3 regions of the Cupriavidus sp. LA-1 genome follow, and region 2 is predicted to be linked to each of the others. Evidence: predicted binding sites of a transcription regulator. Region 2 holds the regulator's gene; each other region holds the start of a gene.
What was found. Region 2 encodes sigma-54, which starts transcription at its own class of promoters, with help from an activator protein. Its sites were predicted from a motif close to TGGCANGNAANCTGCTTT; they were not measured.
Positions count from the first base shown of each region.

Region 1 (7,721 bases), 180 kb from region 2:
CGTCGATTTCGCCCTGGATGAAGCCACCGCCACCGTCGCCTGCACCGTGCGCACCGAAACCCGCGGCCAGACCGGCGTGGAGATGGAGGCACTGACCGGAGTGCAGGTGGCGCTGCTGACGATCTACGACATGTGCAAGGCGGTGGACCGGGGCATGGTGATCGGCAATGTGAAGTTGCTGGAGAAGCATGGGGGCAAGTCGGGCGACTGGGTGGCTGATTCGGGCAAGTAATTGTTTTATAAGCCTGAACTGCGCCATTCAGATCAGGTCGCCCTGATGGCGCGATCGTCGCCGCCTCATCTACGGCGCATCCGCCCAATCGGCATGACGCGGGTACCTTTCCGACGCCGCCGAATCAAATATCGCGAGCGGAAGGGAATTCGCGCCCTTGCCCGCGGACTCGTCCGACCATTGACGGTACCGGATACTGTTGCGCCCGGAGGCTTTGGCCTCATAGAGCAAGGCATCGGCGGCGGCGATCAAGGCCCCTTCGGTCACGTCTTCTCCTGCAACCGAAAAATCGACGGCCAACACGCCAAAGCTCGCCGTGGTGGCAATGCTGCGACCGGGACCATCATTCGTCGGGCTACCCGCGATCGTCGCACGTAGCCGTTCCGCAACGTGCAAGGCATTGTCAAGGTCGGTTTGCGACAAGACCAGAAGGAACTCTTCGCCGCCGTAGCGCACGGTGCTGTCAACGTGCCTGCGGGTCAGCGCCCGCAGCACCGTCGCAATGTGCTGCAGGACGGCGTCGCCAGTCTGGTGCCCATAGGCGTCGTTGATCGACTTGAAGTGATCTACATCACATACCACAAGGGTCAACCAGTGTTTATGCCGCCGTGCCCTCGCGACTTCCATCGGCAGTAGCGTTTCATGCAGATGGCGCCGGTTGTAGCACCCGGTGAGATGGTCGCGTACCGACAGATGCTTCAGGTCAATCAGGACACGGTACTCGTCGCGCCATAAGCGATGGTAGCGGCGGGCTGCAACCAGTCCGAAGCTGTTGGCAAGCAGCAAGAGCATCGACATGGTCAGTGCGTCAGAGGGAGTCAGATTTCCCTTTTCCAAGGCAATCAGGATGAAAGCCACCGTGGTCGCAATGGCAATACCCTGCGCGATGACCAGCCGATTGGGGATGAAGAGGTAGACGACGATCAACATGATGCACAGGGACATTGCATGCCATGCGATCTCGTCCGGGCGGTTCCAGACGATGAGCATGAACGTTGCCATCCCGACCACTTCAGCGGCGCTTGCCACAAACCAGAGACCCGCTATGGGTTCCGGGTGTTCGCGAATCAGGAACCAGCCCAGGATTGCCGTGATCGCGACAAGGGTGCGGCCAACGAACAGCATCAATGCCACATGCCCATATCCCAGCGCCGCCACATCCGTCATGGCAAAGGCCAGGTAGAAGGTGGAACAGAAGAACAATGTCAGGCGTAGCGAAGTTCGGCTGTGGCCCAGATGGTGACGCTGGAAGGCAAGTTCCAGTTCAGCGCTGCGGAACTCCACGCGCAGCGGGTGGATTCCAGATTCAGATGGGGATTCGGCGTTCAAGGTCTTGTCTGCTAGGTTTTGCTTGAAACACTTTATTACATTTCCGCCGACACCGGCGTGACCTGGCTTCCTGGCCGTTGATACCGATCCCGAAATGCTTCATCGGTTATTCGACATTGGCACTGGGCTGACTGATCGGATCGCGCCCTTGTACACGATGCCTTACGCCATCGTCGTTCCCCCGTAATAATGGTAACGCCACATTTCCAGGTACACCGCCCCGACGCCAGCGCGCGACAATTTGGTATTCAATATGATTGCAGGCCGGCAATGACCGCGGCCTGCTGACCCTGTCCGTGGCATGCCACCGGCGCGGCGGGGAAAGGGTGGATACCATGAACGGGCGCATGCTCTGCCAGATCGCCCTGGCACTGGCGGCCACGGCCGCAAGCGGCGCCGCCCTCGCCGGGCGGGCCGATTTCGATCACCATGGCGGACGCGGCGGTTTCATCAAGACCCGCGTCGGCGTCGGCGTCTACGTCGGGCCCGGCGTGTTCTATGGCGGCTACCCGTACGGCTATCCCGCCTATCCCTACTATCCGCCGGCCGTGGTCGCGGTGCCGGCGGCGCCGCAGGAATACATCGAACAAGGTCCCAACGGTCCGGTTCCCGCCCCCGGCCCGGAGGGTGTTCAACCGTCGCAAAGCTGGTGGTATCACTGCAGCCAGCCGGACGGCTACTACCCCTACGTGCAGTCCTGCCCCGGCGGCTGGCAACGCGTGCCGGCGCAGCCGCCGGCCAACTCCTGATGCGGGGTGACATCATGCATGCCTTGAACCGTGCCGCGCTGGCCGCGGCCACCCTGACCCTCGGCGCCTGCGCCGTGATGCCTGCCGGCCCCAGCGTGATGGCGCTGCCGGGCACCGGCAAGAACTTCGAGCAATTCCGCGCCGACGACTACAACTGCCGGCAGTTCGCCCTCGGCCAGGTCGGCGGGGTCTCATCCGCGCAGGCCGCCAACAATGCGGCTGTCGGCAGCGCCGTGGTCGGCACCGCGCTGGGCGCCGCGGCCGGCGCGGCCTTCAATGGCGGTTCGGGCGCGGCTGTGGGCGCTGGCGTCGGCCTGCTGGCCGGCGCCGCGGTTGGCGCGGGCAATGCGCAGTACTCGGGTTACGGCACGCAGCGGCAATACGATGCCGCCTACATCCAGTGCATGTACGCCAACGGCAACCGCGTGCCGATCCCCGGGCGCGTGGCCGCCGCGCCGCGTCCGGCGCCACGGTACTACTATCCGCCGCCCCCGCCGCCGGCCTATTACAGCCCATACCCGTACTACTAGGTCAGTTGCGGCCCCATTCGGAGAACCGCCGCGAGCGATCGCCCACCCAGGCGCAGAACGCCTGGGGGCGTTCGCCGGGCTTCAGGGCCCGGCAATCCTGCGCGATCGCCGCATACTGCGCGGCTTCATCGCCCAGGTAATACCAGCGCAACCGCTCCATCCACTGGCGGCCCTGCGCAGGATCGCCGGTCAGCGCCAGCAGCAGCGCGGTGCGCGAGATCATGGTCGGCGTCGGCAACAGATGGACGGCTGCGATGTGCGCGGGCAACAGCTCCGCCGCATTGGCCGGCGTGATGGTGGCCTGCCCGGCGGCATCGGCCTGCGCATGCTGGCGGAACCAGAAGCGCGGCATCGGCAAGGTATTGCGGCCCTCGCTGCTGGCATATTCGCGCGCTTCGGCGCGGCGATAGTCTTGCCACATGGTGCCCAGCACAACCGTAGCCACCACGACAAACGCCAGCGCCAGCCCCCGTGCCAATGGCATCGGCACGCGCCAGCGCCCGAAGCCCGACGGCTCCAGCCAACCGAGCATGAAGCAGAACGGCAGGAAGAAATACAGGTAATGCAGCGGGTATTCGAGCATCGAATGCGCGCACAGCATCGCCAGCCAGGTCAGCACCAGCACGGTCTGCTTGCGCTCTTCGCTGTCGCCGTGCCACAGGCGCACACGAATCACGCGCCATAGCCACGCCAGCAGGATCACGCCCACGCCGGCGGTGCCGGCGATCCCCGTCTTCGCCAGCAAGTCGAGAATGGCGTTGTGCGCGTGCAGGGACATCTCCACCTTGACGCCGACTTGCGGCAGCTGCTGGAACTGCGCCCAGCCGAACTCGCCCCAGCCGACGCCGAACCACGGGTGGGAGCGGAACATGGCCAGCGCATGCGTCCACAGCGCACCGCGCGCGGACATCTGGTCTTCGGCTTCAAGCTGCGCGATGGTATCGAACAGGTGCCAGTCAAACGCATGGCCTGCCGCGCGGATCGCAGGTTGCAGGATCAGCAGCATGGCCACCATCGCGACTGCGGCGACGAGCAGACCGATTGGTCGCTGCATCGGATCCAGGTCGCGTCGAGCGTCTCGCGCGAGCCACGCGGCGATCAGCGCGTAGAGCCCAGCCAGGCCAACATGCAGCACGCCGGTGCGCGAACCGGAGAGCACGATGCCACTTACCAGCAGGGCCACGGCTGCGAGCCACATCGGGAAGCGCAGGCGGCCACGCGAGGCCAGCCATACTGATGCGGCCAGCGCCAGGCCTTCGACGGTGGCCTGGTGGTTGGGCTGGTTCAGGTTGCCCCAGAGGCGGCGGTTGGTGTCGTAGAAGTAGGTGGAGACGAGGCCGAGGGTGCGGGGTTCTAGGTGGAAGAGCTGGATCCACTGGGCCAGCGTGCCCAAGAGACCGGCCAGAACGAAGGCTGTGGCGAGGGTGGCAGCCATGGCTAGCCGTACATTTGGGGGCGATGACTGAAGGTAGCGCCACACCGCAATCATGACCGCCACGCCGAGAGTTAGTGCGATTTGCGTGAGAAGGCGACTGCCAGAGACATCAGGCAAGGCTGTGGCAACGTGCACGAGGCTAATAGCGAGGAGCCAAAGCGGAAATACTGCAACCCAAGGCAGCGATCTGTTGCTTGTTGACGATCGCTGATGCTCGAGTAAAAGACAAAGCACGCAAAGCGCAGCTGCCACCCATTCGCCGTAGAACGTTGCGAGCGGCAGGGTATGCTTGGAAACCAGCAGCGGAACAGCAACCGCTAGGGCAACGGCAGCCGCCGGTAGATCAGTCTTCGACGGCGGCATGGGAGCGCCTTGTTGGAGAAAAGGCGCATGATAGCTTGCCGAAGGGGAAAAGAAAAAGCGCCCCGATAGGGGCGCCTGCTGATTCCTAACTCTTTAAATTACTTCCACTTAGCAATTTCCGTTGTGCACGGTGCCGCGGCGGCATTCGTTGATACGGTCCACGTCAAGACGTTGCTTCCGGCATTGGGGGCCGGCGTGTACGTGATCGTCTTACCATTTGCGCACGTACCAATACCGGTGGCCGCAAGCGTCACGACAATTGCCCCAGTTTTCGTGGTGAGGTTGTAACTCGCGATTTCGCTGGTGGCCGTCGGCGCCGCCGTAAGGCCCAAGCCGCCAGCTGTCTGAGCACCTGTCCAGGAGTCCGCCACAATTGCGCTGGGATCGCCACCGTTGTACTGCATATATTCAGCTACCGCGATTTTCAGCGGCTCAACCGCGCTAGGCACTTTTGCCAGGCGCGCCCGGATCGTGTAGTCCTGATACTGCGGAATCGCAATCGCCGCCAGAATACCAATGATCGCCACCACGATCATCAGTTCGATCAGCGTAAAACCCTTCTGGACGCGGCGGCCCAGTTTCTTAAGTTGCACCCGTTGCATGATTTGACCCCTCGAAGAGATTTTGGTTAAGCGTTGCACGTCTTCGTTTTTCGTGACGCGGGAACGATTGAGCAGTAAGCGTGCCAGCGGATCCCCCATTCGTAAGGCGTAGAAAAGCGACAATTTTCGTCACCCGTCAGGGGAAGTCTCGCCGGTTGCGCCAAAAATTGTCACCCCTGCCCGCCATCACGGACCAGACCGACAAAATATGCGATCACTTACATGAGTTAGTTGGCCAGAAGGCCAGCAACCGCATCGCGGCGGCGCTGACGAAAAAAGGCGGCCATCAGGCCGCCCTGCTCACCCAGGCGAAGTCTCGTCAGGCAGTCTGTGCCTGGCGGCGGCTCAGCAGCTTGCCGATGAGCACCACCAGGATCGCGCCGGCGACGCCGAATACCAGGTGGGCGTGCGGCACGTGGACTTCGAACCAGGCTGCGTCGACCGGGTCGCTGACCAGCATTTCGCCGGCTAGGTAGCCCAGCAGCGCGGCGCCCAGCACGATGATGACCGGGAAGCGTTCCATCACCTTGAGCAGGATGGTGCTGCCGAACACGATCAGCGGGATCGACAGGCCCAGGCCCAGGATCAGCAGCATCAGCTGGCTGCCTTCCGGGCCCTTCTGGGCGGCGGCGGCCACGGCGACCACGTTGTCCAGCGACATCACCAGGTCGGCGATCAGGATGGTGCGGATGGCGGCCCAGATATTGTCCTTGGCGTCATGGCCGTCCTCGTCGTCGTCGCCGGTCAGCAGCTGCACGCCGATATAGACCAGCAGCACGGCACCGATGATCTTCAGGTACGGCAGGCTCAGCAGCTTGACCGCGGCCACGGTCAGCACCACGCGCATGATGATGGCGGCGGCGCTGCCCCAGAAGATGGCCTTCTTCTGCTGGGCGGGCGGCAGGTTGCGCGAGGCAAGCGCGATCACCACGGCGTTGTCGCCGGACAGGACGATGTTGGTCAGGATGATCGATCCCAACGCAATCCAGAATGTGGTGGAAGACAGCAGTTCCACGGGGAGGCTCCTCGAGTTCTATCTATGGGCCCGGCCCGCCATATGATGGCGATTCGGATGTCTGAAAACACAGACATGAATATTTATCGTACGAACCTTTCGATTCGGTTTCAAACCCCGGCGAGACGACTTGGGAAATACCCTAGGAACCGTCCCGCCAGAATGACATTGCCCCCGCACGGGGCGGGGGCAATGTCTCGTCATTCCCGCGCGGGCGGGACGACGCGCTCGAAAGCACTCGGCAGTTACAGCATTGCCTTCAGCAGGCGGCCCATTTCGGACGGGTTCTTGGTCACCTTGATGCCGCAGGCTTCCATGATTTCCAGCTTGGCCTGGGCGGTGTCGGCACCGCCCGAGATCAGCGCGCCGGCGTGGCCCATGCGCTTGCCCGGAGGCGCGGTCACGCCAGCGATGAAGCCAACCACCGGCTTCTTCATGTTGTCCTTGATCCAGTAAGCCGCGTTGGCTTCGTCCGGACCACCGATTTCACCGATCATGACCACGGCGTCCGTTTCCGGATCGTCGTTGAACATCTTCATGACGTCGATGTGCTTCAGGCCGTTGATGGGGTCGCCACCAATGCCGACAGCCGACGACTGGCCCAGGCCCAGCGCGGTCAGCTGGCCCACGGCTTCATACGTCAGCGTGCCCGAGCGCGACACCACGCCGATGCGGCCCTTGCGGTGGATGTGGCCCGGCATGATGCCGATCTTGATTTCGTCCGGCGTGATCAGGCCCGGGCAGTTCGGTCCCAGCAGCAGGGTCTTCTTGTTCTCGCGGCGCATGCGGTCCTTGACTTCCATCATGTCGCGCACGGGGATGCCTTCGGTGATGCAGACCACCAGGTCCAGGTCGGCGTCAACGGCTTCCCAGATCGCGGCAGCGGCGCCTGCGGGCGGCACGTAGATGACCGACACGGTGGCGCCGGTCTGGGCCTTGGCGTCCTTGACGCTGGCGTAGATGGGAATGCCTTCGAAGTCTTCGCCGGCCTTCTTCGGGTTCACGCCTGCGACGAAGCAGTTCTTGCCGTTGGCGTAGTCGCGGCAGCCACGGGTGTGGAACTGGCCGGTCTTGCCGGTGATGCCCTGGGTGATGACCTTGGTGTCTTTGTTGATCAGAATCGACATGCTGTAATCCTTTGCTTTTCTACGAGCGGCGCGCGCAAGGGCTCAGTGAGCCCGGCGCACCGCTCGCGTTCGCGTATGGTTGCGTTCGTGCGACGGCTTACTTGCCAGCGGCAGCGGCCACCACCTTCTGGGCGGCTTCTTCCATCGTGTCGGCCGAGATGATGGGCAGGCCCGAGTCGGCCAGCATCTGCTTGCCGAGGTCCTCGTTGGTGCCCTTCATGCGCACGACCAGCGGCACCGTCAGGTGCACGGCCTTGGACGCGGAGATCACGCCTTCGGCGATCACGTCGCAGCGCATGATGCCGCCGAAGATGTTGACCAGGATGGCCTCCACGTTCG
Region 1 covers NZ_AP031387.1:3,266,239-3,273,959, forward strand. Annotated here, with positions in the region: gene moaC (cyclic pyranopterin monophosphate synthase MoaC) at 1-232, shown strand, start outside; gene ACZ5MJ_RS15255 (GGDEF domain-containing protein) at 302-1,561, opposite strand; gene ACZ5MJ_RS15260 (hypothetical protein) at 1,897-2,310, shown strand; gene ACZ5MJ_RS15265 (hypothetical protein) at 2,325-2,840, shown strand; gene ACZ5MJ_RS15270 (PglL family O-oligosaccharyltransferase) at 2,842-4,638, opposite strand; gene ACZ5MJ_RS15275 (pilin) at 4,737-5,240, opposite strand; gene ACZ5MJ_RS15280 (TerC family protein) at 5,560-6,255, opposite strand; gene sucD (succinate--CoA ligase subunit alpha) at 6,501-7,382, opposite strand; gene sucC (ADP-forming succinate--CoA ligase subunit beta) at 7,480-7,721, opposite strand, start outside.
Region 1: ACZ5MJ_RS15275 (pilin) is a predicted target of sigma-54. The motif match lies at 5,309-5,326, and genes of this name have one in related genera.

Region 2 (7,721 bases):
TGATGACTGCCAACGGCCTGATCTTCAACAACGTCACCCGCGAAGTACAATTGCTCGGCAATGTGCGCGGCACTATCGTCACCGGGCCGTCGCCGGCCCGCGCGCCGGGTTCCTGAACCCTGGCCCAGCGGGGCCGCGCACGCGGCGCCGGCACGCACGAACGCATGCAGACCCGTGCAAACCCGCGTGAAACCGCACCACCAAGTATCCCGACGCCTTCAAGCAACCCTGCCAACATGACCGCTTCCCTGACGACTTCGTCCCGTCGACGCACCGCCCCGGCCCTGCTCGCGCTGGCCATGGCTTTCGGCCTGCTGGCCCAGCCTGCCCTTGCCGAGCGCGCGGACCGCGACAAGCCGATGGTGCTGGAGGCGGACAACGCCAGCTACGACGACGTCAAGCAGATCTATACGCTGACCGGCAATGTGGTGCTGACCAAGGGCACCATGATCCTGAAGTCGGACGCCGCCGAGCTGCGCACCGACCCCGAGGGCTACCAGTTCGCGGTGGCCACCGCCAAGCCGGGCAAGCAGGCCTACATCCGGCAAAAGCGCGAAGGCGTCGACGAATACATCGACGGCTGGGGCGACCGCATCGAATACGACGGCAAGCAGGAATTCTCCAAGCTGATCGGCAATGCCCGCATGGCGCGCCTGCAGGGTGCCAAGCTGGTCGACGAGATCCGCGGCGCGGTGCTGACCTACGACAGCCGCAAGGAGTTCTACACGGCCGCCGGCGGCAGCGGCGACGCCGCCGCCGCCAATTCGTCCGGCCGCGTGCGCGCGGTACTGTCGCCGCGCCAGGACCCGAAGGCCGGCACCCCGGGCAGCGGCGGCTCGCCGCTGGACCTGAAGCCGGCCCCCGCGCCCGCCAACAAACCATGACGCCGGGCGCGGACCTGCCCGCCCGCGCCTGAAACGCCCGAACGCCTGACTGTGCCTATGACCGATACCGCAACCATCGCCGACAAGCCTTCCGTCGAAGCCTCCACCGTCCTTCCCGGCGGCAGCACGCTGGTCGTGCGCCACCTGAAGAAGCGCTATGGCTCGCGCACGGTGGTCAAGGACGTCTCGCTCGACGTGAAGAGCGGCGAGGTGGTCGGGCTGCTCGGCCCCAACGGCGCGGGCAAGACCACGTCGTTCTACATGATCGTGGGCCTGGTGGCGCTGGACGAGGGCGATATCGTGCTCGACGGCGACCATATCAGCGGCCTGCCGATCCACGAGCGCGCGCGCATGGGGCTGTCGTACCTGCCGCAGGAAGCCTCGGTGTTCCGCAAGCTCAACGTCGAGGAGAACATCCGCGCGGTGCTGGAACTGCAGCTGGACAAGGGCAAGCCGCTGGCCAAGGCCGAGATCGAGCGCCGCCTGGATTCGCTGCTCGACGACCTGCAGATCGCGCACCTGCGCAACAACCCCGCGCTGTCGCTGTCGGGCGGCGAGCGCCGCCGCGTGGAAATTGCACGCGCGCTGGCGTCGTCGCCGCGCTTTATCCTGCTGGACGAGCCCTTCGCCGGCGTGGACCCGATCGCCGTGGGCGAGATCCAGCGCATCGTCAGCTTCCTCAAGGCGCGCAATATCGGCGTGCTGATCACCGACCACAATGTGCGCGAGACGCTCGGCATCTGCGATCACGCCTACATCATCAGCGAAGGCGCGGTGCTGGCCGAGGGCCAGCCCGAGGAAATCATCGCCAATGACGCCGTGCGGCGCGTCTACCTGGGCGAGAACTTCCGCATGTGACATGACGGCCTGCCCCTTGCGCGGCAGGCATTCCGGCGGGGCGCGCGCAGCCGCCCCACAGCCAGCGTCGATCGGAGTCCATCAGCGATAGCAATTTCCGTTCCAACATCGGAAAGATGCGCATAAAATAGGTCGCATGAAACCGTCGCTACAGCTCCGCCTCTCCCAGCATCTGGCACTGACCCCGCAGTTGCAGCAGTCGATCCGGCTGCTGCAGCTTTCCACGCTGGAACTGCAGCAGGAAGTCGAACAGGCCCTGACGGAAAACCCGCTGCTCGAGCGTGAGAACGACTGGATCGAGAGCCCGCTGCGCGTGGCCGCGGATGGCTCGGTCAATGTCCAGAGCGCACCCGCGCCCGCCCCCGCCGAACCCCAGGGCAATGGCGACGCCCGTGCCGACGGCGCGGGTGACGACGACAGCTTTGGCGACAACAGCAGCGGCGACGACTACGGCAGCAGCGACTGGAGCCTGGACGACTTTGCCCGCCGTCCGCAAGGCGACGAGGACGAAAAGACGCCGATGCAGCTGCGCGAAGCCGAGCCCACGCTGCGCGAATACCTGATGGAGCAGCTGACGCCGCTGAAGATCTCGGCGCGCGACAAGGGCCTGGCCATCTTCCTGATCGAGTCGCTCGACGACGATGGCTACCTGAGCGCATCGCTTGAAGAGATCTGCATGGAGTTGCCCGAAGAACTCGAATTCGAGCTCGACGAAGTCCACGCGATCCTGACACTGCTGCAGAGCTTCGACCCGCCGGGCGTGGGCGCGCGCAATGCCGCCGAATGCCTGGCGCTGCAGCTGCGCCGCCTGACCCACCCGCAGCGCGACCTGGCGCTGAACATCGTCACCAATCACCTGGAGTTGCTGGCGGTACGCGACTACACGCGGCTGAAGAAGGCGCTGCAGGTCGATGAAGCGGCGCTGAAGGCAGCCCACGACCTGATCCGCTCGCTGGCGCCCTACCCGGGCCATGCCTACAGCCGACCGGAAGCCGATTTCGTGGTGCCGGATGTGTTCGTGCGCAAGAGCGGCGGCGGCTGGATCGCGCAGCTCAACCCGGATGTGATGCCAAGGCTGCGCATCAACGATATGTATGCACAAATCCTGCGTGGCGCAAAAGGGGAAACCGGCACCGCGGGGCTGCAGCAGAAACTGCAGGAGGCACGCTGGCTGATCAAGAACATCCAGCAAAGGTTCGATACGATCCTGCGTGTCTCGCAAGCCATTGTCGAGCGTCAAAAGAACTTTTTCACCCACGGTGAAATCGCCATGCGCCCCTTGGTTTTGCGGGAGATTGCCGATACACTGGGATTACACGAGTCAACCATCTCCCGGGTGACGACCAATAAATACATGGCAACGCCGATGGGTACTTTCGAACTGAAGTACTTCTTCGGCAGCCACGTGTCCACCGAAACCGGTGGCGCGGCTTCATCAACGGCCATCCGCGCCTTGATCAAGCAACTGATAGGAGCCGAAGACCCGAGGAATCCCCTTTCCGACAGTCGCATCGCCGAACTGCTGGGTGAGCAAGGCTTCGTTGTCGCACGACGCACCGTTGCCAAGTATCGCGAGGCCCTGAAGATCCCCGCAGTCAATCTCCGCAAGTCTTTGTAGCCGAGCCCACCGCCTGCCTGGTGAGGCTCTTTCAGAAGGAGAAGCGCTATGAACTTCAAGATCAGTGGACACCACCTGGACATCACGCCCCCTCTGCGTGAGTACGTGGAAACGAAGCTGGAGCGAATCGTCAGGCATTTCGATCAGGTCATTGGCGTTAGCGTGCTGCTCTCTGTCGACAATCACAAGGAAAAGGACCGGCGTCAGTACGCAGAAATCAATCTACATCTCAAGGGCAAGGACATCTTTGTCGAGGCGCATCACGAAGACCTATATGCGGCGATCGACGCACTCGTCGACAAGCTGGACCGTCAGGTGATCCGCTACAAGGATCGCGTGCAAGGCCACGACCGCGAAGCGGTCAAGTACCAGATGGCCGCAGCGCAAATGCAGCAATGACCGTGCCCGGCAGCCCCGCAGAGGGCTGCTGACTCAGGATTGAACAGGCAAGCCGCGCCACGAAGCGCGGCTTTTTTGCGCCCTCGCGTTGCGCCGGCCAGAGCCAGGCCGGGCCTGGACTGGCGCCGCGGCGTGCTGTGGCATCGGAGCAAACGCTTTTCACCCGAATGAGCAAGAGTGTTCGCAAGCGCGGCGGCAAGGTGTATGCTGCGCCATACAAAGAGAGGGGAATCCTGGCCGCGCCCTGCATCGGTGCGACGGCTCTTGGCCCGGAGGCACGATTGCATCGCCATGTATCGTTCTGCACCAGCTTGCTCCGCTGCACCGCACAATCCGAGGGTGGCCGCTGCTCTATAATGGGCCGGACGCCTCCGGCCAGGCCAGGGGCAGCCCGGAGCCGGCCCCCTGCCCGGCGGAACGATCCGCCCGCTAACTGAAATCCTGCGCATCGCCCATGAATCGTTTGGCCAAATTGCTGCCACCCGGCAACATCAATCTCGACGTCAGCGTCACCAGCAAGAAGCGTGTGTTTGAGCAGGCCGGGCTCCTCTTCGAGAACAACCATGGCGTCGCGCGCGCCATCGTGACCGACAACCTGTTCGCACGCGAGTCGCTGGGCTCTACCGGCCTGGGCGCCGGCGTGGCGATCCCGCACGGCCGCATCAAGGGACTGAAGCATCCCCTGGCCGCCTTCATGCGCCTGGCCGAGCCGATTCCGTTCGAATCGCCCGACGGCAAGCCGGTATCGCTGCTGATCTTCCTGCTGGTGCCCGAACAGGCCACGCAGCAGCATCTGGAAATCCTGTCCGAGATCGCGCAACTGCTTTCGGACCGCGACATGCGCGAAGGGCTGGCGACACTGCCCACGCCCGATGCGGTGCACGAGTTGCTGATCGCATGGCACCCCTGATCCCCTGATCCCCCAAAGCGGGCCGGCACAGACCGGGCAGGCGCCACGCGCTTCGCACACCGCCCTACCAGTCATACCGCATGGAACTCACCGGCGTCACCTCCCAGTCCATCTTCGACGACAACGCAGCCGACATCAAACTCTCGTGGGTGGCCGGCCTGGAGGGCGCGGACCGCGCCTTTGACGTGGAGTTCGCCCGCGAAGCCACCTCCGCCGCCGACCTGGTGGGCCACCTGAACCTGATCCACCCGAACCGCATCCAGGTGCTCGGCAAACCCGAGATCACCTACTACCAGCGCCTGGACGACGAGACCCGCAAGCGCCAGATGGGCGAGCTGATCCTGCTGGAGCCGCCCTTCCTGGTGATCGCCGACGGCATGGAGCCGCCGCCCGACCTGGAACTGCGCTGCACGCGCTCGTCAACGCCGCTGTTCACCACGCCGGTATCGTCGGCGGCGGTGATCGACCACCTGCGCCTGTACCTGTCGCGCATCTCCGCGCCGCGCGTGACCATGCACGGGGTGTTCCTCGACATCCTGGGCATGGGCGTGCTGATCATGGGTGAATCGGGACTGGGCAAGAGCGAACTGGGCCTGGAACTGATCTCGCGCGGCCACGGGCTGGTGGCCGACGATGCGGTCGACTTCGTCCGGCTGGGGCCGGATTTCATTGAGGGCCGCTGCCCGCCGCTGCTGCAGAACCTGCTGGAAGTGCGCGGCCTGGGCCTGCTCGATATCAAGACCATCTTCGGCGAGACCGCGGTGCGCCGGAAGATGAAGATCAAGCTGGTGGTGCAGCTGGTGCGGCGCAACGACGGCGAGTTCGAGCGGCTGCCGCTCGATTCGCAGTACCTGGACGTGCTGGGCCTGCCGATCCACATGGTCAAGATCCAGGTGGCGGCCGGCCGCAACCTCGCCGTGCTGGTCGAGGCCGCCGTGCGCAACACCATCCTGCGCCTGCGCGGCATCGACACGCTGCGCGACTTCATGGACCGCCAACGCGCCGCCATGCAGGCCGACGTCGTGTCGCGCGGCCAGGGCCGCCTGCTGTAAGCCCGGCGTTTTCAATTGCTTACAACGGGACGGACTCAAAACGTCAACGTTTCTCAGGCATGCTCCGTTTTGTGCTGTAATGGGCATCACGCCCGTTACGGAAGCTGCAACGCCGGCAATGGTGCGCGGCCATGAAGTTTTCCACACCGAGGAGAGCAAGCATGAAGAAACTGATCGCGATGTGCGCGCTGGTCACCCCGATGATCGCCGCGAGCGCCTTTGCGCAGACCGCCGCCACGCCGGCCACCCCCGCCACCCCGGCCAAGCCGGCGGCGACCGCCCCGGCGATGCCTGCCACGTCCGCTACGCCGGCCACCCCGGCCAAGCCCGCGGCCAACGCCCAGCAGGACAAGATGAAGGCCTGCAATACCCAGGCCTCCGGCAAGAAGGGCGACGAACGCAAGGCGTTCATGAAGGAATGCCTGTCCAAGGGCGGCGCACCCATGACCCAGCAGGAGAAAATGGCCTCCTGCAGCAAGTCGGGCAAGGGCAAGAAGGGCGACGAATACAAAGCCTACATGAAGGATTGCCTGTCCAAGTCAGCCTGAACGGCGGCACCAGCTGCAGATGCAATGGCGAACCGGGAGGTTCGCCATTTTGCTTTGTAAACGCACTGTCATGACGCAGCCGGCACCTGATGCTATGCTTCAAGTGCTATGCGCATCATCCTCATCACCGGCATATCCGGTTCCGGCAAGTCCGTCGCACTGAACGTCCTGGAAGATGCAGGCTACTACTGCGTGGACAACCTGCCGGCCCAGTTCATCCCTGAACTGACCCGCTATCTCGACAGCCAGGGCTATACGCACCTGGGCGTGGCCACTGACATCCGCAGCCGCGAGTCCCTGGACCAGCTGCCGGACACCGTGCGCGCGCTGGCCGCCGAGCACCAGGTCGAGGTGGTCTTCCTGACCGCCAGCACCGATGCCCTGGTGCAACGCTATTCCGAGACGCGCCGCCGCCATCCGCTGTCGGTGCGCACCGACGGCGTGACCGGCCCGGGGGGCGAACCCGCCTTCAACGACACCGCGCTGATGGAAGCGATCGAGATGGAGCGCGCGCTGCTGAGCCCCCTGGCCGAGGCCGCGCACCGTATCGACACCAGCAATGTGCGCACCAATACGCTGCGCAGCTGGATCAAGGAGCTGATCCGCGACGACAGCCAGCACCTGACGCTGCTGTTCGAGTCGTTCGGCTTCAAGCACGGCGTGCCCAGCGATGCCGACCTGGTGTTCGACGTGCGCTCGCTGCCCAACCCCTATTACGACCTGGCACTGCGCCCGCTGACGGGCCGTGACACGCCGGTGATCGACTTCCTGCAGGCCCAGCCGATGGTGCTGGCGATGGCCGAGGATATCCGCGCCTACGTCGAAAAGTGGCTGCCAAGTTTCATTGCCGACAACCGCAGCTACCTGACGGTGGCCATCGGCTGCACCGGCGGCCAGCATCGCTCGGTCTATATTGCGGAAAGGCTCGCCAACTATTTCCGGGCGCATGGTAATGTGCTGGTGAGACACCGAGAGCTCGCACCGGCGGGCTGACGCAGGCGCGACTGCCCACCGGCATCCGCACGCAGCGTCGGCCTGTTGGCCCTTTGCTGCGCGATACCCAAGCTGGCACTGCATGTCCTCGACCGACCTCTACCGTCCCACGGCTTCAGAAGCTCCGCCACGGACGCTCGACAACCTGCCGCTGTTCCCGTTGCACACGGTGCTGTTTCCCGGTGGACGGCTGCCACTGCGCGTGTTCGAGGCGCGCTATGTCGACATGGTGCGCAACTGCCTGCGCGACAGCACGCCCTTTGGCGTCTGCCTGATCGAAAGCGGCGAGGAAGTGGCCCGCCCGGACCAGCCCACCGTGCCCGAGCCGGTCGGTTGCCTGGCCGAGATCGTCGACTGCAACATGGAGCAGCTCGGCGTGCTGCTGATCCGCGCGCGCGGCCGCGAGCGCTTCCATATCGCCAGCCATGAGACCCGCGACGACGGCCTGCTGGTGGCACG
Region 2 covers NZ_AP031387.1:3,447,638-3,455,358, forward strand. Annotated here, with positions in the region: gene lptC (LPS export ABC transporter periplasmic protein LptC) at 1-116, shown strand, start outside; gene lptA (lipopolysaccharide transport periplasmic protein LptA) at 237-884, shown strand; gene lptB (LPS export ABC transporter ATP-binding protein) at 942-1,742, shown strand; gene ACZ5MJ_RS16105 (RNA polymerase factor sigma-54) at 1,879-3,360, shown strand; gene hpf (ribosome hibernation-promoting factor, HPF/YfiA family) at 3,409-3,759, shown strand; gene ACZ5MJ_RS16115 (PTS sugar transporter subunit IIA) at 4,214-4,669, shown strand; gene hprK (HPr(Ser) kinase/phosphatase) at 4,750-5,721, shown strand; gene ACZ5MJ_RS16125 (PsiF family protein) at 5,883-6,269, shown strand; gene rapZ (RNase adapter RapZ) at 6,378-7,262, shown strand; gene ACZ5MJ_RS16135 (LON peptidase substrate-binding domain-containing protein) at 7,345-7,721, shown strand, end outside.

Region 3 (7,721 bases), 650 kb from region 2:
GCTTATCTTCCCAGGTAGGATTCGATCACGCGCTCGTCGCGCTTGACGCTGTCGAGCGTGCCTTCGGCCAGCACGCTGCCCTCCGCCAGCACCGTGACCTGGCCGGCGTCTCCGGCTAGGGCGGCGACGAACTCCATGTCGTGCTCGACCACCATCATCGAGCAGCTCCCGCGCAGGCCGTTGAGCAGCGCCGCCAGCTGCATGGTCTCTTCGTCGGTCATGCCGGCGACCGGCTCGTCCAGCAACAGCAGCTGCGGCTGCTGCATCAGCAGCATGCCGATCTCCAGCCGCTGCTTCTGCCCGTGCGACAGCAGCCCGGCGGGCCGGTAGGCCTCGGCCTCCAGCCCGGTCAGCGCCAGCGTTTCCTCGATGCGGCGATGGCCATCGCCGGTCAGCCGCGCACGCAGCGACGACCACCAGCGCTTGTCGGCCTTCATCGCCAGCTCCAGGTTCTCCCACACCGCGTGCTGCTCGAACACGGTCGGCTTCTGGAACTTGCGGCCGATGCCCACCTGCGCGATGCGCGGCTCGGTCATCCGCATCAGGTCGATGGTCTGGCCCAGGAACACGCGCCCGCTGACATTGGCGTTGCGCGGCCCGGTCTTGCCGGTGATGACATCCATCATGGTGGTCTTGCCGGCGCCGTTGGGGCCGATCACGCAGCGCAGCTCGCCATGGTCGATCGACAAGGTCAGCTTGTTGAGCGCGCGGAAGCCGTCGAACTGCACGGTCAGGTCTTCCAGGTACAGGATCGGCCCGTGCGAGACATCGATGGTGCCGGGCTCGACGATGCGGCCCAGACCGGTGGCGTCACCGCTTTCGGCCTGGCCGTGCTGGAGTGCGGCATTCATGCTTTGCCTCCGGTGCGGCCCGCCACGGCAGGCGCGGAAACGGGCTCTGCTGGTTGCGGCGCGGCGGGTGCGCGCCGTTCACGCAGACGCTGCCAGAGGCCGGTGACGCCATCGGGCAGGTAGAGCGTCACCAGCACGAACATCGCGCCCAGCAGGAACAGCCAGTACTCGGCGAAATGCGCAGTGAACAGAGTCTTGGCGCCATTGACCAGGAACGCGCCAATGACCGGCCCGATCAGCGTGCCGCGCCCACCCACCGCAACCCACACCGCCATCTCGATCGAGTTGCCGGGCGACATCTCTCCGGGGTTGATAATGCCCACCTGCGGCACGTACAGCGCTCCCGCAATCCCGCACAGCACCGCCGAGAAGGTCCACACGAACAGCTTGTAGCCCAGCGGGTTGTAGCCGGAGAACATCACGCGCATCTCGGCATCGCGCACCGCGGTAACCACCCGGCCGAGCTTGGAGGTCACGATGTAGCGGCAGGCGATGAAGCCCGCCAGCAGCGCCAGGAAGGTCAGCACGAACAGCGCCGCGCGCGTCTGCGGCGCGGCGATGGCAAAGCCCGCGATGCGCTTGAAATCGGTGAAGCCGTTGTTGCCGCCGAAGCCGGTCTCGTTGCGGAAGAACAGCAGCATCGCCGCATACGTCATCGCCTGCGTGATGATCGACAGGTACACGCCCTTGATGCGCGAGCGGAAGGCAAAGAAGCCGAACAGCCACGCCAGCACGCCCGGCACCAGCACCACCAGCAGCAGCGCATAGCCGAGGTGCTCGGTGCCATGCCAGAACCACGGCAGCTCCTTCCAGTCCAGGAACACCATGAAGTCCGGCAGGTCGCTCTTGTAGACGCCTTCGCGTCCGATCGCCCGCATCAGGTACATGCCCATGGCATAGCCGCCCAGCGCGAAGAACAGCCCGTGGCCCAGGCTCAGGATGCCGCAGTAGCCCCACACCAGGTCCAGCGCGATCGCCGCCAGCGCAAAGCACATGATCTTGCCGACCAGCGTCAGCGCATAGGCCGACAGGTGCAGCGGATGGCCCTCGGGCAGCACCAGCGCGCACACCGGCACGCCGATGGCGACGATCACCGCCAGCGCCACCAGCGCCAGCCAGCCGCGCCGCGAAAACAGCGCCTGGCGTTCCGGCACCGCAAGCCGGAACGGCGTTCCCGGAGAATTCGATTGAAATTGCTGCATCATGCCTCCGCGCTGCGCCCCTTGAGCGCGAACAGTCCCTGCGGCCGCTTCTGGATAAACAGCACGATCAGCACCAGGACGAAGATCTTGGCCAGCACCGCGCCATAGAACGGCTCGATGAACTTATTGATGATGCCCAGCCCGAAGGCGCCGACGATGGTGCCCGCCAGCTGCCCGACACCGCCCAGCACCACCACCATGAAGGAATCGATGATGTAGGCCTGGCCCAGGTCCGGGCCGACATTGCCGATCTGCGACAGCGCGCAGCCGCCCAGCCCGGCAATGCCGGCGCCAAAGGCAAAGGCGTAGCTGTCGACCTTCCAGGTGCGCACGCCGACGCAGGCCGCCATGGTGCGGTTCTGCGTGGTGGCGCGCACGAACAGCCCCAGCCGGGTGCGGTTCAGTACCGCCCACGCCACCGCCACCACCGCCAGCGCGAACAGGATGATGACGATGCGGTTGTACGGGATCACCAGGCCCGGCATCCATTCGATGCCGCCGCTCATCCACGCCGGGTTGGCCACTTCGACGTTCTGCGCGCCGAACAGCGTGCGCACCGCCTGCATCAGCAACAGGCTCACGCCGAAGGTCGCCAGCAGCGTTTCCAGCGGACGGCCATACAGGTGGCGCAGCACCAGCCGCTCCAGCACGAAGCCGACCACCGCGGCCGCCAGGAACGACGCCGGCAGCGCCGCCGGCAGGTACCAGTCGAACGCACCCGGTGCATAGGCGCGGAACAGCGACTGCACCACATAGGTGGCATAGGCGCCGATCATCAGGAATTCACCGTGCGCCATGTTGATGACGCCGATCAGGCCATAGGTGATGGCCAGCCCGAGCGCGGCCAGCAGCAGCACGCTGCCCAGGCTCAGGCCGGCGAACAGGTTGCCGACCAGCTCGGCGCGGCGCTGGTCGCCGCGCAGCGTATCCAGCGCCTGCTGCGCGGCCAGGCGCACGTCGGCGTCGGGCTCGCGGTAGTGGCCGGCGCTGTCGCGCTCCATCAGCGGCGCCAGCTTCTGGCGGCTCTGCGGGTTGCTGTCGCTGCCGAGGATGCGGATCGCTTCAAGACGGGCATCATGCGCGGCACGGTCGCCGGCGGCGGCCGGCTCGGCCAGCACCAGGTTGGCCCAGATCACGTTCAGGCTGGTGCGCAGGCCGGCATCGGCCTCGTTCTTGCGGGCACCTTCGACCGCCGCGCGCGAGGCGCTCTCGGGCTGGTCGCGCAGCGTGGCGATCGCCTGCGCGCGCACCGCAATATCGGGCGACTGCAGCAGCAGGCTGCTGGCGGCACTGTCGACCAGCGCGCGCAGGCTGTTGTTCAGGGTCAGGGATGCGAGCTCGTCGGCCTTCACCGCAACGGGCTTGCCGGTGACGGCATCGACCGTCTTGTCGCCCTCCTGGCGCACCATGCCGACCGACGGCGCGTATTGCAGCGCATCGTCCTGCAGGGCCTTCAGGATCGGGCCGGCCTGCTCGGGCGGGGCCTTGGCCAGCGCGCTCAGGGCCGCGGTCTTGGCATCGAAATCGTCTTCGGCCAGCGGCTTCAGGTCGGCCTGCGTCAGCGCCGTGGCCCACGGCGCCGCGGCCAGCAGAAGCGCTGCCAGAAGGCCGCGCAGCCAGGGCATGGCGGTAAGGGATAAGGGGTAGCGCATAGGGGCTGGCGAGTGGCGGATGATGGCGGGCCGGGTGTTGGCTCCCCTCTCCCGCAAGCGAGAGAGGGGAGCCAAACCGGAAGAACGTGGCCGGGCTTACATCACCTTGTCCGGCTTGCCCTCGTTGCCCGCGATGTACGGGCTCCACGGTTGCGCGCGCACGGCCTTCGGTGTCTTCCAGACCACCGTGAACTGGCCGTCGCCCTTCACTTCGCCGATCATCACCGGCTTGTACAGGTGGTGGTTCTCGCCCATGGTCAGCGTGAAGCCATCCGGTGCCTTGAAGGTCTGCCCGTACATGGCGGCGCGCACCTTGTCGGTGTCCGTCGTGCCCGCCTTCTTCACGGCCTGCGCCCACATATGGATGCCCACGTAGGTGGCTTCCATCGGGTCGTTGGTCACGCGCTTGTCGCCGCCGGGCAGGTTGTTGGCCTTGACCCAGGCCGCCCACTGCTTCTTGAAGGCTTCGTTCTCGGGGTTCTTGACCGACATGAAGTAGTTCCAGGCAGCCAGGTGGCCCACCAGCGGCTTGGTGTCGATGCCGCGCAGCTCCTCCTCACCCACCGAGAACGCCACCACCGGCACATCCTTGGCCTTCAGCCCGGCATTGCCCAGTTCCTTGTAGAACGGCACGTTGGAGTCGCCGTTGATGGTGGAGATCACCGCGGTCTTGCCGCCCTGCGAGAACTTCTTGATATTGGCGACGATGGTCTGGTAGTCGCTGTGGCCAAACGGGGTGTAGACCTCTTCGATGTCCTTGTCGGCGACGCCCTTGCTCTTCAGGAAAGCGCGCAGGATCTTGTTGGTGGTGCGCGGGTAGACATAGTCCGTGCCCAGCAGGAAGAAGCGCTTGGCGCCGCCGCCTTCCTTGCTCATCAGGTATTCCACCGCCGGGATTGCCTGCTGGTTGGGTGCCGCACCGGTGTAGAAGACGTTCTTCGACATCTCCTCGCCTTCGTACTGCACCGGATAGAACAGCAGCGAGTTCAGTTCCTCATAGACCGGCAGCACCGACTTGCGCGACACCGAAGTCCAGCAGCCGAAGGTCACCGCGACCTTGTCCTTGCTGACCAGCTGGCGCGCCTTCTCGGCAAACAGCGGCCAGTTCGATGCCGGGTCCACCACCACCGGCTCCAGCTTGCGCCCCAGCACGCCGCCGCTCTTGTTGATCTCGTCGATGGTCATCAGGGCCACGTCTTTCAGCGACGTCTCCGAAATGGCCATGGTGCCCGACAGCGAATGCAGGATGCCGACCTTGATCGGCTCCTTGGACTGCGCCAGCGCCAGCGGGCTGGTACCGATCATCGCCGCGGCGGCTATCGCCGACAGCTTCAGCATGTCACGTCGTTGCATTTTGCAGCTCCCGTTTGTCGTGTTGGTCAGGGACTACGCTCCCCGGAGGATGCTTCTGCAACTAGCGTGCCATGGCGTGTCGCCGGCCCGCGCAAGGCCACAGGCAGCATGGCTGGGCAAACCCGGCCCGCGGACCGTGCGCGCACCAGGGCCGTGCACGAAGGATTCGCACTGCAACTGTGCGCACGGGGGAATTGGGGCGATCGCGGTGCATCGCGCCCGGGAACGGGGTGCTGTCTGCTCCATCGTGGCGCCCCCGCCCCCGCGGAGACGGCGGTCGCCTCAGGAGATTAAGTAGCTGCTTAACCCAGGGTTCGAATGCATGTAAATCAGTACATTCAGCGATTAAGGTTACTGCTCCAGAGGATTACGGTGCACATTGGCCGGCGTCCATTCCTGCGCGACGCGGCCGTGCATTTCCCGGGCCCACAATAAAAAGGAAACCATGCCGTACACTGCCGACCCCAACGCTTCACGCGCTGACTCGCAACCGCCACGCCAGCCCCTGCCGCATTCGACACATCACCTGGCCAAGCTGGCGCTGGCAGTGCTCACCCTGACGCTGGGCGCCTGCGGCGGCGGCGACGATCCGCCGGTCCAGCCGCTGGCCACGACCGCCGCTGGCTGCGAACTGGACGGCACCACCGGCGGCGAAGCCGTGGTGCTGCCGGGCGATCCCAACGCGCCGGAGCAGGCCACCGGCTATGCGCCCAAGTCCACCGTCTACAGCAAGACCTATATGGCGGTGACCAACAACCCGGTATCCACCAAGGCAGCCTGCGATGTGCTGAAGGCCGGCGGCACCGCGGTGGATGCCGCGGTGGCCGCGCAGATGGTGCTGAACCTGGTGGAACCGCAATCGTCCGGCATTGGCGGCGGCACCTTCATCATGTACTACGACGCCGCGACCAAGCAGGTCACGGCCTATGACGGGCGCGAGATGGCCCCTGCAGGCGCCGACGAGAACTACCTGCGCTGGAAGTCCGCGACCGACCAGACCACGCCCGCCCCCACCGCCATACGCAGCGGCCGCTCCATCGGCACGCCCGGCACGCTGCGGGTGCTGGAGCTGGCCCACGGCGAGCACGGCAAGACCGCGTGGAAGGACCTGTTCACGCCCGCAATCAAGCTGGCCACCGACGGCTTCGCGATTCCGCCGCGCATGGCCGCCGCGATCACCGGTGCCGCGACCGTTGCCAACATCAAGCGCGACCCCGAGATGGCCGCCTACTTCCTGAATGCCGACGGCACGCCGCGCGCGGTCAACACCATCATCAAGAATCCCGCGCTGGCCAGTGTGTTCACCGCCGTTGCCGCCGGCGGCGCGGATGCGTTCTACAAGAACGGCCCGATCGCGCAGGCCATCGTCGACAAGATCCAGACCACCTACGACGGCAACACCACGCCCGGCGTGACCACGCTGAGCGACCTGGCCAACTACCAGGCCAAGTCGCGCAAGCCGGTCTGCACCACCTATCGCCAGTACGAGGTGTGCGGCATGCCGCCGCCGTCGTCGGGCGGCATCGCGGTGGCGCAGATCCTGGGCATCGTCGAGAACTACGAGATGTCGCGCTATGCGCCCACGCTGGTGGACAAGAACGGCGGCCGCCCCAGCGTGCTGGGCGCGCACCTGCTTGGCGAAGCTGGCCACCTGGCCTATGCCGACCGCAACAAGTACGTGGCCGACACCGACTTCATCGGCCTGCCGGGCGGAAGCTGGGAAAGCATGGTGAACAAGCCCTACCTGCGCCAGCGCGCCGACCTGATCAGCACGGTCGGCGTGATGACCACGCCGGTGGCGGCGGGCAACCTGGGCAGCGTGCCGCTGGCACCTTCCTCGGTGGACGAGCACGGCACCACCCACCTGTCGCTGCATGACAAGTACGGCAACGTGGTGTCGATGACCACCACCGTCGAGTCGGGCCTGGGCTCGTACCACATGACCAACGGCTTCCTGCTCAACAACCAGCTGACCGACTTCAATGCCGATCCCGCCCCCGGCGGCGTGCTGGTGGCCAACCGCCTGCAGCCGGGCAAGCGCCCGCGCAGCTCGATGGCGCCGACGCTGGTGTTCAAGCGCAATGCCGACGGCTCGCGCGGGGACTTCTACATGACCACCGGTTCGCCGGGCGGCGCCACCATCATCCAGTACGTGGCCAAGACCCTGGTGGCATCGCTGGACTGGGGCATGGACGCACAGCAGGCGGTGTCGATGATCGACTTCGGCGGCTCCAACGGCGCCGGCTCAGCCATGATCGTCGGCGGCGAACATCCCAATGTCGATACCAGCACGCCGGCCGGCGGCCAGCCGGGCGACAACGACCCGCTGGTCAAGGGCCTGCGCAACCTGGGGCACACCGTGAACATCGCGGCACAGTCCAGCGGCCTGAGCGCGATCATCCGCACCACCGTCGGCAGCTCGACCACGCTGGTCGGCGGCGCCGATCCGCGCCGCGAAGGCGTGGTGCTGGGGGATACGTTCAAGCCGTGAACCGGCCAGTTGGCGCACTAATGAAAAAGGGGCCCCGCGCGGGGCCCCTTTTTTGATGCCAGGACGCCGGGTCCTTACATCACCATCATGTTGGCGTTCAGGTTGTGCATGATCCACAGCGAACCCGCCACCACGATCACCAGGATCAGTGCCGTGAACAGCAGCGCGATCA
Region 3 covers NZ_AP031387.1:2,798,373-2,806,093, forward strand. Annotated here, with positions in the region: gene urtD (urea ABC transporter ATP-binding protein UrtD) at 3-851, opposite strand; gene urtC (urea ABC transporter permease subunit UrtC) at 848-2,053, opposite strand; gene urtB (urea ABC transporter permease subunit UrtB) at 2,053-3,705, opposite strand; gene urtA (urea ABC transporter substrate-binding protein) at 3,802-5,058, opposite strand; gene ACZ5MJ_RS13065 (gamma-glutamyltransferase family protein) at 5,504-7,549, shown strand; gene cyoD (cytochrome o ubiquinol oxidase subunit IV) at 7,624-7,721, opposite strand, start outside.
Region 3: urtA (urea ABC transporter substrate-binding protein) is a predicted target of sigma-54. The motif match lies at 5,113-5,130, and genes of this name have one in related genera.